DNA from 3 places in the Erwinia persicina genome. Region 3 is predicted to be linked to each of the others. Evidence: predicted binding sites of a transcription regulator. Region 3 holds the regulator's gene; each other region holds the start of a gene.
What was found. The regulator LexA, encoded in region 3, represses DNA repair genes until DNA is damaged. The targets are predictions, from matches to a motif close to TNCTGTATGTACATACAGNA.

Region 1 (4,451 bases), 660 kb from region 3:
TGGGCGACGGAGCAGGGTTTATGGAATGAGCGCGACCAGGTGGGTAACATCCTGATCCGTAAACCGGCTACGCCGGGTTATGAAAACCGTAAGCCCGTTGCCCTGCAGGCGCACCTGGATATGGTGCCGCAGAAAAATAACGATACGGTGCATGACTTTACGAAAGATCCGATTCAGCCGTGGATAGATGGCGAGTGGGTGAAAGCGCGGGGCACCACGCTGGGTGCCGATAATGGTATTGGCATGGCTTCAACACTGGCGGTACTGGCTGATAACAGCCTGGAGCATGGCCCGCTGGAAGTGCTGCTGACCATGACCGAAGAAACCGGTATGGCGGGTGCATTCGGCTTGCAGGCCGGCTGGCTGCAGGCCGATATATTGATCAACACCGACTCCGAAGAGGAAGGTGAGATCTACATGGGCTGTGCGGGTGGGATTGACTTTACCAGCACCCTGCCGCTGACCTATGAAGCGGTTCCGGCAGACTACCAGACGGTCAAACTGACGCTGAAAGGCCTGAAAGGTGGACATTCCGGCTGTGATATTCATGTCGGTCTCGGTAACGCGAATAAGCTGCTGGCGCGCTTCCTGTTTACACATGCGCAAGAACTCGACCTGCGTCTGGTTGACTTTGCCGGTGGTACGCTGCGCAACGCGATTCCGCGTGAGGCGTTTGCCACGCTGGCGGTTTCGCCTGCCGGCCTCGACAAGCTAAAGTCCCTGGCGGCAGGCTATCTGCTGACACTGCAAAATGAGCTGGGCCTGAAAGAAAAAAATATCGCCGTCGCGGTGGAAGACCTGGCGCAGGCCCCTCAGGTGCTGGACAACACCAGCCGTGACCGCTTTATCGCCCTGCTGAACAGCACTCCGAACGGGGTGATCCGTCAGTCTGATGTCATGAAAGGGGTGGTAGAAACCTCCCTCAATGTGGGCGTGGTGACATTTGAAGGCAATGAAGCAAAAATTAACTGCCTGATCCGCTCCCTGATCGACAGCGGTAAAGAGTATGTGGTGGAAATGCTCACCGCACTGGGCCAGCTGGCCGGGGCGAAAACCCTTGCCAAAGGCAGCTACCCGGGATGGCAGCCGGATGCCAGTTCGCCGGTCATGGCGCTGGTGCGTGAAACCTATGAAAAACTGTTCGACAAAACCCCGAACATTCAGGTTATCCACGCGGGTCTGGAGTGCGGTCTGTTTAAAGAGCCCTATCCGCAGATGGATATGGTCTCGATTGGACCGACCATCACCGGCCCTCACTCCCCGGATGAGCAGGTACATATTGCCAGCGTCGGGCTTTACTGGCAGTTGCTGACCGCGCTGCTGAAAGCGATCCCGGCGAAGTAATATCAGGTATGACGGGCGGACCGGAAAGGAGGTCCGCCCTGCCTTTCTCTGCCCGGCCAGCCATTTTTTCGATCGATTCCTGTGGCACGTTTACAGCCCTAACAACAACTGCCTTTCCAACTGGGGATCGAGCAGCGTGACATGCAATCCCACCAGCCTGACGCCGCGACCTGCGCGACGCTCGTCCCAGCTTTTCCGCGCAATCTCAATTAAATCGTCTTTATTCAGTACCTGCCAGACATGTTCCTGGGTCGTCTGCTGGAAATCGTCAAACTTGAGTTTGACGCCCTGACGGGCAATCTGACGATCCGGTTTGATTTTATCCAGCCGCCGCGCCAGCTCGTCGTACAACAGGTCGATGATCGCCAGGCAGTCATCCCACTGATGGATGTCCTCCGACAGCGTCCGCTCGACACCCAGCGATTTCCGTTCACGTGAGGTAATCACTTCACGGTCGTCGATGCCGTTACAGCGCTCCCACAGCACGCGGCCAAACTTACCAAAACGCTTCAGCAGCCTGGCCAGGTCGGTTTTCTGCACATCTGCGCAGGTGGTCAGCCCCAGCTCTTCCAGCTTTCGCGCCGTCACTTTTCCCACGCCGGGGATCTTCGACAGCGGCAGGCCAAGCAGGAAATCGGACATCTCGGGCGGCGTGATCACAAACTGGCCATTGGGCTTATTGATATCGGAGGCGATTTTGGCCAGAAATTTAATCGGAGCCACGCCGGCAGATGCAGTAAGGTTCAGTTCCTGCTGAATGGTGTCCCGGATTTCACGCGCAATCAGCGTAGCGGAACCCTGGCAGTGCGGGCTGTCGGTGACATCCAGATAGGCTTCATCCAGCGAGAGCGGTTCAATCAGAGAGGTATAGCGGGAGAATATGTCACGGATATGGGTGCTGGCTTCTTTATAGGCATCATAACGGCCGCGCACCACCGTCAGATGCGGACACAGCTTCAGCGCCATCGCCGTCGACATGGCGCTGTGTACGCCATATTTTCGCGCCGGATAGTTGGCAGTGCTGATCACGCCGCGCTGCTTTTCGCTGCCGCCGATGGCGATCGGAATGTCGCGCAGACTGGGATTATCGCGCATTTCAACGGCGGCAAAAAAGCAGTCCATATCCACGTGAATAATTTTACGCATAACCCCTCCGACAATACTGGATAAGTATACAGTTAAATTATCAGAGTTCAATGCAGAGCAAAACACGCATAAAAAAAGGTTTTTGTTCTTCCCTGTCTTGATAAAAAAATAGACAATGCTAAGGTGACGCAGCGATAGCGGAATTGTCCGAGATTGCACGTCAACAGACGCCTCCGGCGTTGCTTCCAACCCCTACATTTCAAGGGAACCAGAATGGGCAAAATCGCACTGCTGTTTGCGATGATTTTTCTGCCAGCCGTTGTCTTTGCCAGCGTACCGGATTCGGTTACACCCCTGGCCCCGGTAAGCAAAGAGTTAAAGAAACAATTAATTGGCACCCCCGTGTACCTGCAAATCTTTAAAGAAGAGCGCACGCTGGAACTTTACGGCAAGATCGGTAACGAATACCGCCTGCTGAACAGTTACCGCATCTGTAATTTTTCCGGTGGTCTTGGGCCAAAGCGTGTTCAGGGCGACTTCAAAAGTCCGGAAGGGTTTTACAGCGTAGGGCTTTCACAGCTGAAACCTGACAGCCGCTTTTACCGCGCGATCAACGTCGGGTTCCCGAATGAATACGATCGTCAGCAGGGCTATCAGGGTAAATACCTGATGATCCATGGCAACTGCGTATCTGTAGGCTGCTACGCCATGACCGACGCCTATATGGATGAGATTTATCATTACGTGGAAGCGGCGCTACGCAACGGCCAGCCCCGTGTAGAGGTCAGCATCTATCCGTTCCGCATGACGGAAAGCAATATGCAGCGCCACCGGTACTCTACCTACATCAATTTCTGGAAGCAGCTGCAGCCAGGTTACGCCCAGTTCGTGCAGACGAAACAGCCGCCGTCGGTCAGCGTCAGTGCCGGCAAGTACGTCATGGGCAGCCCGATGATGGCCAGCCCTGGCGCACCGGAATCAGCCCTGGCGCTCACCCAGGCAAAATAGTGCCCATTCACCTGGCTCAATCTTGTGCCAGGTTTCATTCGCCGTCAGCGGCTGAGTGGCAACGACTGTGACCACATCATCTGGCGTGGTCTGCTTCTGAAAATCAATTTCCACGTCCTGATCCAGCAGCTTGGCCTTGCCGAACGGCGCACGCCGGGTGATCCAGAACAGATTGGTCGAGCAGAATGCCATCAGATACCGCCCGTCTGACAGCAACATGTTAAACACCCCTTTTTCACGCATCTCTCCTGCCAGCTCCGCAATATAGCGGAATACCGCCGGCCAGTTACCCGGCGTGCGGGGATAACGGGTGGTCAGCTTATGCAGCAGCCAGCAAAATGCTAACTCACTGTCCGTTTCGCCAATGGGACGGTACGGACCGGTATCCAGGTTTTTATAGCCTTTAAGCTGGCCGTTGTGCGCGTAAGTCCAGTTACGCCCCCACAGTTCCCGGGTAAACGGATGGGTGTTTTCCAGCGACACCTCGCCCCGGTTCGCCTGCCGGATATGCGCGACGACTGAACAGGATTTGATTGGGTAGTCCTGCACCAGACGGGCAATCGGTGACTGAAAGCTGGGCTGTGGATCTTTAAAGGTGCGGCACCCTTTCCCTTCATAGAAGGTGATACCCCAGCCGTCTTTATGCGGCCCCGTCCCGCCACCGCGCTGAACCAGCCCGGTAAAGCTAAAACAGATATCCGTCGGGACATTTGCGCTCATCCCTAATAGTTCGCACACAGGATTACCTCGTGAAAATAGATTCTATCCCCAATGGATTTCACGTTGCAGGAAGGCGGCAAACGCATGAATCCCCGGGAGCTTACACGAGTAAGTGACCGGGGTTGACGAGAGCAGCCAACGCACCTGCGGCGTGAAAGATGAAGGGGATTAAGCGACCATCTCTTTTTCGATGAGCAGCATCAGAATATGGATCACCTTGATGTGAATTTCCTGGATGCGGTCAGCATAGCCGAAGTGCGGCACGCGGATCTCCACGTCCGCCACACCATCCA
Region 2 (4,451 bases), 1.1 Mb from region 3:
GATCAGCATTTCGGCCGGATTATCTTTTCCTATGGCGGCAATTTTTACCCGTAATTTAGACGGGCGTACCTGGCGGACAACGATCAGCATCTCTTCCTGAATGGCCGCCCATCCATCATCCGTATTAATGTTTTCGCCTTCGATCAGGGCCTTCACCTTGCCGACCGGCACGCCGCTCTCAATCCAGCGTTTAATTTCTTCAATGCGCGCCACATCGTCTTCATCGAACAGACGATGACCTCCTTCTGTACGCTGTGGCTTAAGCAGACCATAGCGACGCTGCCATGCGCGCAGCGTTACCGGATTGATGCCGCAGCGCTCTGCGACGTCTCCGATACTGTACAGTGCCATGAATTACCTCTTACTGACTGTCAGACCTGTTATCAGCCTAACCAATATTATCAGGTTGTACAAAGTATTATTTATTGTACAAGTTGAAATAGTGGAAATGGCCTGTTATATCTCGTTTAAGAGATTTATTCCCATATATGAGAAAATAAGATGGAATATACCCCAACGGAACAACGTCTGGCACAACGCCTTGCAGACCTGCGCCTGGAAAAAGGTTGGTCGCTGGAAACACTGGCCGAGCTTACCGGGATCAGCCGCGCTTCGCTATCCCGCATCGAACGTTCTGAGACCAGTCCCACCGCGTCATTGCTTAACCGTCTGTGTCATGCTTACGGGCTGACCATGTCACGGCTGCTGAGTGAAGTGGAACAGGACGCTGTACAGCTTTTGCGGCCACATCAACAAAACGTCTGGCGCGATGTGGAAAATGGTTATGAGCGCCGGTCGATCTCTCCCCCCGCTCAGACGTTTCATGCCGAGCTGATAGATGCCAGACTGCAGGGCGGTGCGCGCATTGATTACGACATTCCCCCGCTGTCCGGGCTGGAACAACATATCTGGATACTGGAAGGGGTGCTGGAATTTCATATGGAGGGGCAATTGTGGCGACTGGAACAGGGCGACTGCCTGCGCTTTCATCTGTTTGGGCGTAGCACTTTTCATGCGCCTGAGCCTGCCGGGGCGCATTACGCGCTGGTGGTGGCTCGCCCATGAAAACTATCAGTTATCAGTGGCTGGACGCGGCACAGGCCCGACAGGAGATCGCGGCGCTGTGTGATGTGCTGGATGGCTGCGTGGCCGAAGGCGCGAGTATCGGTTTTGTCGATCGCGACTCGCAGCAGTTTAACCGTTTCTGGCTTGATGCGGTTCTGAGCCTGGCCTGCGGGGATAAACAGCTGCTGGTCGCCCGGCGGGAAGGGCGGATTGTCGGTACGGTGATGCTGACGCTGGCCATGCCCGCCAACGGCGCCCACCGCGCCGAGGTGTGCAAACTGCTGGTTCACCCTGAGGCGCGTCGCAGCGGCATTGCCCGCGCGCTGATGCAGCAGGCGGAGGCACGCGCTGCTGAACTCGGCCGCAGCCTGCTGGTGTTGGATACCCGCAGCGGTGACGTGGCTGAAATGCTGTACGGCTCGCTGGGGTGGCGGGCGGCGGGGCAGATCCCCGACTATGCCCGATCCACCGCCGGGGTGATGGAGGCAACCACGGTGATGTTTAAGATCCCGGGGAAGGGGATTTAAAGTGCGCGGGGGGAAGCCCTGTCCGGCACGGGATGACCTGCTGAAACAGCAGGCGCTCCTGCAAGATTAACGTTTGCAGGCTGACGCCGCCGCCATACTGTGTAAAAATACAGGCTTGTTTAGCTGGAAGTGGTTGTCATGGCGTTAACTGTCGCGTTAAAAACGCAAATTGCCGGGTGGTATAAAGCCCTGCAGCAGCAGGTCCCCGATTTTATTCCGCGCGCACCTCAGCGTCAGATGATTGCTGAGGTGGCTAAAACGCTGTCGGGAGATGACGGACGTCATCTGGCCATTGAAGCCCCCACTGGCGTGGGGAAAACGCTCTCCTACCTGATCCCCGGCATTGCCGTCAGCCGCGCCGAAGAAAAACCACTGGTGGTCAGCACGGCTAACGTGGCGCTGCAGGATCAGATTTTCAGCAAAGATTTGCCGCTGCTGAAGAAAATTATTCCCGATCTGAAATTTACGGCTGCTTTTGGCCGTGGACGCTACGTCTGCCCGCGCAATCTCTCCGCCCTGGCCACGGATGAAGAAAATCAGGGCGATCTGCTGCTGTTCCTTGATGACGATATGACCGCCAGCAAGGATGAGCGGGCGATCTGCACCGAACTGGAAAAATCCCTGAAACGCTACCAGTGGGATGGGCTGCGCGATCACTGTGCGGAAAATATCGAAGACTCCCTCTGGCAGCGCCTCAGCACCGATAAAGCCAACTGCCTCGGCAGCAACTGCAACTGGTTCCGTGAATGCCCGTTCTATGTGGCCCGCCGCGAAATTGAAGATGCTGATGTGGTGGTGGCCAACCATGCCCTCGTGATGGCCGCGCTGGAGACCGAATCCGTACTGCCCCCGCCGAAAAATCTGCTGCTGGTACTGGATGAAGGCCATCACCTGCCGGATGTGGCGCGCGATGCCCTGGAGATGAGCGGTGATATTACGCCGGGCTGGACCCAGCTGCAGCTCGATCTGTTTTGCCGTCTGGTGGAGCAGTGCCTGGCGCAGTTCCGCCCCAAGCGGCCGCCGTCTCTCAGCCACCCCGATAAACTGAAAGCGCACTGCGAAGAGGTGCGCGAACAGTTGCAGATGCTGTCGCAGATCCTGGGGCTGTATCTGCCGCCGGACAGCCAGGAAGGGGAGTATCGCTTTGAGATGGGGCGACTTCCCGACGAGATCCTGACGATCTGCGCCCGGCTGTTTAAACTCAGCGATGCGCTGCGCGGGCTGGCGGAAGGGATGATGAATGACCTCAGCGAGAAGAGCGGGCAGTTTGACGTGGTGCGTCTGCACCGCACACTGATTCAGATGAGCCGTGCTCTGGGCTGGTTTGAAGCGACCAGCAAGCTGTGGCGGCTGGCAGCGATGGAGCAGGCCTCCGGTGCGCCGGTATCCAAATGGGTGACGCGGGAAGTACGTGACGGTTCGGCACATCTGCTTTTTCACTGTGCCGGCATCCGCGTCAGTGAACAGCTGGAAAAATTACTGTGGCGTAAGATCCCTCACGTGGTGGTGACGTCGGCCACGCTGCGTTCCCTCAACAGTTTTCAGCGCCTGCAGGAGATGTCCGGGCTGAGTGAAAAACAGGGTGACCGCTTTGTCGCACTCGACTCCCCGTTTAATCACGTGACGCAGGGGACGCTGATTATCCCGCAGATGAAATATGAGCCGATGCTGGCCAATGAAGTGATGCATCTTGCTGAAATGGCGCACTTTTTCCGTCATCAGATTAAGCTGGCCGCCCATAAAGGTATTCTGGTGCTGTTCGCCAGTGGTCGCGCCATGCATCAGTTTCTCGCCTACCTGCCCGAGCTGAGGCTGATGATGCTGGTGCAGGGGGATAAACCCCGGCCTGCGCTGGTGGCGCTGCACCGCAAACGCGTGGAGCAGGGGGAGACCAGCGTGCTGGTGGGGCTACAGTCCTTCGCAGAAGGGCTGGATCTGAAGGGTGATCTGCTTTCCCAGGTGCATATTCATAAAATTGCTTTCCCCCCGATAGACAGTCCGGTTATTTTGACGGAGGGCGAGTGGTTGAAAAGCCTGAAGCGCTATCCGTTTGAAGTGCAAAGTCTGCCCAGTGCCTCGTTTAACCTGATCCAACAGGTGGGCAGGCTGATCCGCAGCCATGACTGTTTCGGCGAGATTGTGATTTATGACCGCCGGCTGATCAGCAAAAGCTATGGCGCACGTCTGCTGGGGGCGCTACCGGTGTTCCCGATTGCGCAGCCACCGATGCCGGAGGGTGAACTGCCCAGGGCCGTCGCACCTGCGGTGAAAAAGAAGCCCGCAGCGCGCCGGCGTCGTTAACCCCCTTAACTCTGACTGAGCATAAGCATGGAATATAACAAGATTATTAAAGAAGTCGGACGCGGTAAGAATCACGCCCGTCATCTTGATGCTGACACCGCACATCAACTTTATCGCTGCATGCTGGCCGGTGAGGTACCCGATCTGGAACTGGGTGCGATACTGATTGCCCTGCGCATAAAGGGTGAAGGCAAAGATGAAATGCAGGGATTTTACCGCGCAATGCAGGAGCAGATGCCGCGCCTGACCCCACCTGCAGACCGGCCGATGCCGGTGGTGATCCCCAGCTATAACGGGGCGCGCCGTCAGGGCAATCTGACGCCATTACTGGCGCTGCTGCTGTCGCACCTTGGCTTCCCGGTGGTGGTACACGGCGTCAGCGATGACCCGACGCGGGTGACCAGTGAAGCGGTGTTTGCCGCGCTGGACGTTGCCCCGGTGACGGGGGCAGACGACGCGCAGTCAAGGCTGGATGCGGGGGAGCTGGCATTTTTCACCATTGGCACACTGTGTCAGCCGATGGAGCAGCAGCTGTCACTGCGCTGGCGTATGGGGGTG
Region 3 (4,451 bases):
TGCCGCCGCCAGATCGCCCACAGCGTCACGCCGCGCAGTAGGAGAAATAACGTAATCGCCAGCCACAGGCCGTGATTGCCCAGCCAGGGGACGCTGCACAGCGTCAGTCCGAAACCCAGCGCGGCGACGGCCATACTGTTACGCATCTCGCTGGCGCGGGTCGCGCCAATAAACATTCCATCCAGCAGATAGCAGCCTACTCCCGCCAGTGGCATCAACACCTGCCACCATAAATACTGGTCGGCAAGCTGGCGCAGCGGTTCAAGGGAGGTCAGTAGCGCAACAATGTGCTCACCCGCCAGGGCATAAAGCAGGGAGAACCCCAGCGCAACGACCAGAGACTGACGGCAGGCAGCGTGCCACACGCTCAGTAACTGCTGGCTGTTGCGTGCACCATACGCTTCACCGGAACAGGCCTCCACCGCATAGGCAAAGCCGTCCAGCGCGTAGGCGGTGAAGGTAAGAAACATCAGCAGTACGGCATTGACCGCCACGATGTCATTACCCAGGCGCGCGCCAACGAGGGTCAGCGAGGCGAAGCAGATCTGCAACAGGAGCGAACGCAGCATGATGTCGCGGTTCAGACGCAGCAGTCGCGACACATCTCCCCGCCAGGCCCTTAACATCAGACGCAGTGACAGGCCCCGCATCACCATAACCCGCCATACCAGCAGCAGGCCGACGATCAGACTGGTGTATTCCGCGATTACCGTTGCCGCTGCGGCCCCCTGCACGCCCCACTTCAGCCCGATGACAAACCAGAGGTCGAGCACGATATTCACCAGATTACCGACGACCAGCAGGATGACCGGTGCCCGGGCATACTGCACACCAAGCAGCCAGCCCAGCAGCACCAGATTTGCCAGCGTCGCCGGCGCACTGAGCCAGCGTATCTGCATAAACAGTGCGGCCTGATGCAGGACGTCGTCACTGCCGCCCGTTATCCCCAGCGCCAGATGCGTGATCGGCTGCTTCAGGACAATAAACAGCAGCCCGGCAGAAACGGCCAGCAGCAGCGGCTGCATCAGCGCACGCGCCAGGGCCTGTTTATCGTTAGCGCCAAAGGCCTGTGCCGTCAGCCCGGTGGTGCTCATGCGTAAAAACAGCAACAGCATAAACAGGAAACTGGTAATGGTCGTGCCAATCGCGACACCGCCCAGATAAGTGGGGCTGTCCAGATGGCCAATCACGGCCGTATCGACCAGGCCTAGCAGAGGCACGGTGATATTAGAGAGGATCATCGGCAGCGCGAGCCGCCAGAGGCTTTTATCTGCGGGGGTCAGCAGTGTCATCAGAGTCCATCAGCGGAAAACCCTCACTGACGATGCTGCGCGCCGCTTAAGCAGCACACAGCATTTAGCGGGGAGTGAAGTACCGGTTACAGCCAGTTGCCGTTGCGGATCACACCGACAGCCAGGCCTTCAATCGTCAGTGTCTGCTGACGCAGGTCAACGATGATCGGTTTGAAATCCGGGTTTTCGGGCAGCAGCTGCACCGTATTCCCCTGCCTTTTCAGGCGTTTTACCGTCACTTCGTCGTCAATGCGCGCCACCACGACCTGGCCATTACGCACATCTTCCGTTTTATGCACGGCTAACAGGTCGCCGTCCATAATACCGATGTCTTTCATCGACATTCCGCTAACACGCAGCAGGAAGTCTGCGCCGGGTTTAAAGAGGTCAGGGTCAACCTTATAGTGGCCTTCAATATGCTGTTCTGCCAGCAAAGGTTCACCTGCTGCCACGCGACCAATCAGTGGAAGACCGTCTTCTTCTTCCATCATCAGGCGAATACCGCGCGAAGCGCCGGATACGATCTCAATTACGCCCTTACGCGCTAACGCCTTCAGGTGTTCTTCAGCCGCATTCGGGGAACGGAAACCGAGCTGCGCAGCAATCTCCGCGCGCGTTGGTGGCATGCCGGTTTGATTAATGTGGTCGCGAATCAGGTCATAGACCTGCTGCTGCCTTGCCGTTAGTGCTTTCATCCCGCCCCCTGGTTGTTTATACAGTCGACTGTGAGTATATACAGGTATTTAGACATTGAAAACCTAAAGTTGGGCGAAATACCGTTTGTGGCGATTTTTGGAAAACTCATCGCAAATGCGGCACTAACAGCATGATCCAGACAAACATTGCCAGCAAGATAGCCAACAGCACCGCCGCTGACCCCATATCTTTCGCCCGCCCGGCCAGCGGATGAATTTCACTGCCGATACGGTCAACGACGGCTTCGATGGCGCTGTTGAGGATTTCCACAATAATCACCATCACCACCGACCCTATCAGCAACACCCGGGTAACCGCATCGACGTCCAGCCAGACGGCGATGGCAATAGCGATAATGGCCGCCACGGCTTCCTGGCGAAAGGCCGCTTCATGCTGCCATGCCGCGCGGATGCCTTTCCACGAGTAGCCAGCCGCTTTTATGATTCGTGTCAGTCCAGTGACATTATTTGCCATAATCAGGGAACCCTTTGAGAAGTTTAACGTCAATGAGTGGAACTACAGGTTTTTCAACACCACAGATTCTGTTGGCGCTTTCTGGTATGCTTGCGGCGCTTTGCTAACAAGAGGCTTCATGTTATCTATGTCAGGTTGGCGTAATTTATATTATAACTTATTGAATCTGCCAGTTAAATTACTGGTAAAAAGTAAGGCAATCCCGGCTGAACCGGTTGCCGAACTCGGGCTTGATACGTCGCGCCCTATTATGTATGTGCTGCCTTATGATTCAAAGGCGGATCTCCTTGCCCTGCGTGAGCAGTGTCGCAAACAGGACCTTCCCGATCCCCTGGAACCGCTGGAGATTGACGGCACAGTTCTGCCCCGCCATGTGTTTATCCATGATGGCCCACGCGTTTTCCCGTATTTTGTGCCGAATCTGCAGTCGGTCAAGCTGTTCCACGAATATCTCGACCTGCACCGTAATCATCCCGAACTGGATGTGCAGATGGTGCCGGTATCGGTGATGTTTGGCCGTGCCCCTGGCCGCGAAGTTCAGGGTGACGATCAGCCGCACCTGCGAATGCTGAACGGCATTCAGAAATTCTTTGCGGTGCTCTGGCTGGGCCGCGACAGCTTCGTGCGCTTCTCGCCGATGGTATCTCTGCGCCATATGGCGACTGAACACGGCACCGATAAAATCATTGCCCAGAAGCTGGCACGCGTCGCCAGGATGCACTTCGCCCGCCAGCGTCTGGCCGCCGTCGGCCCACGCCTGCCGGTGCGTCAGGATCTGTTCAACAAGCTGCTGCAGTCCAAGGCTATCGCCAAAGCGGTAGAGGATGAGGCACGCAGCAAAAAGATCTCCCATGAAAAAGCCCAGCAGAATGCCGTTGAGCTGATGGAAGAGATCGCCGCTGACTTCTCTTACGAAGCGATTCGCCTGACCGACCGCATTATGGGCTGGACCTGGAGCAAATTATACCAGGGAATTAATGTTAACGGCGGTGAACGCGTGCGCCAGCTGGCGCAGGACGGGCATGAAATTGTCTATGTTCCCTGTCACCGCAGCCACATGGATTACCTGCTTCTCTCCTACGTGCTTTATCACCAGGGACTGGTGCCGCCGCATATCGCAGCCGGCATCAATCTGAACTTCTGGCCTGCCGGCCCGATCTTCCGCCGCCTGGGCGCCTTCTTTATCCGGCGAACCTTTAAGGGCAACAAGCTTTACTCCACGGTGTTCCGCGAATACCTGGGTGAACTGTTCACCCGTGGCTATTCCGTTGAGTACTTTGTGGAAGGGGGCCGTTCACGTACGGGCCGCCTGCTGGACCCGAAAACCGGCACGCTGTCGATGACCATCCAGGCGATGCTGCGCGGTGGCAATCGCCCTATCACCCTGGTGCCGATTTATATCGGCTACGAGCATGTGATGGAAGTGGGCACCTACGCGAAAGAGCTGCGCGGCGCGACCAAAGAGAAAGAAGGCTTTATGTCGATGGTGCGCGGGCTGCGTAAGCTGCGCAACCTGGGCCAGGGCTATGTCAATTTTGGTGAACCGCTGCCGCTGATTGCCTACCTGAATAATCAGGTGCCGGAGTGGCGTGACGCCATCGATCCGATTGAGGCGCAGCGCCCGGCATGGTTGACCCCGGCCGTCAACGACATCGCGCAGAAAGTGATGGTGCGGATCAACAATGCCGGGGCGGCCAACGCCATGAACCTCTGCGTGACCGCCCTGCTGGCCTCGCGTCAGCGCTCCATGACCCGTGAACAGCTGACCGAACAGCTTGATTGTTACGTACAGCTGCTGCGCAACGTCCCCTACTCGCCTGACTCAACCGTGCCGGATATGACCCCGGAAGCGATGCTGGAACATGCGCTGAGTATGAACAAGTTCGAGCTGGAGCAGGACAGCATCGGTGAAATCGTGGTGCTGCCGCGCGAGCAGGCGGTACTGATGACCTATTACCGCAACAACATTCACCATATGCTGGTGATGCC

Region 1: the regulator LexA is predicted to act here: its motif matches at 2,505-2,524, upstream of dinB (DNA polymerase IV).
Region 2: the regulator LexA is predicted to act here: its motif matches at 1,688-1,707, upstream of dinG (ATP-dependent DNA helicase DinG).

What each region holds. Positions count from the first base shown of each region.
Region 1 is NZ_CP082141.1:3,639,021-3,643,471, forward strand. Features, by position in the region: gene pepD (beta-Ala-His dipeptidase) at 1-1,344, shown strand, start outside; gene dinB (DNA polymerase IV) at 1,435-2,490, opposite strand; gene dpaA (peptidoglycan meso-diaminopimelic acid protein amidase) at 2,704-3,438, shown strand; gene K6L24_RS16875 (class II glutamine amidotransferase) at 3,409-4,176, opposite strand; gene lpcA (D-sedoheptulose 7-phosphate isomerase) at 4,327-4,451, opposite strand, start outside.
Region 2 is NZ_CP082141.1:3,195,130-3,199,580, reverse strand. Features, by position in the region: gene K6L24_RS14630 (MerR family transcriptional regulator) at 1-351, opposite strand, end outside; gene K6L24_RS14625 (helix-turn-helix domain-containing protein) at 502-1,065, shown strand; gene K6L24_RS14620 (GNAT family N-acetyltransferase) at 1,062-1,592, shown strand; gene dinG (ATP-dependent DNA helicase DinG) at 1,731-3,893, shown strand; gene ybiB (DNA-binding protein YbiB) at 3,921-4,451, shown strand, end outside.
Region 3 is NZ_CP082141.1:4,297,953-4,302,403, forward strand. Features, by position in the region: gene dinF (MATE family efflux transporter DinF) at 1-1,292, opposite strand, end outside; gene lexA (transcriptional repressor LexA) at 1,379-1,987, opposite strand; gene K6L24_RS19875 (diacylglycerol kinase) at 2,094-2,462, opposite strand; gene plsB (glycerol-3-phosphate 1-O-acyltransferase PlsB) at 2,590-4,451, shown strand, end outside.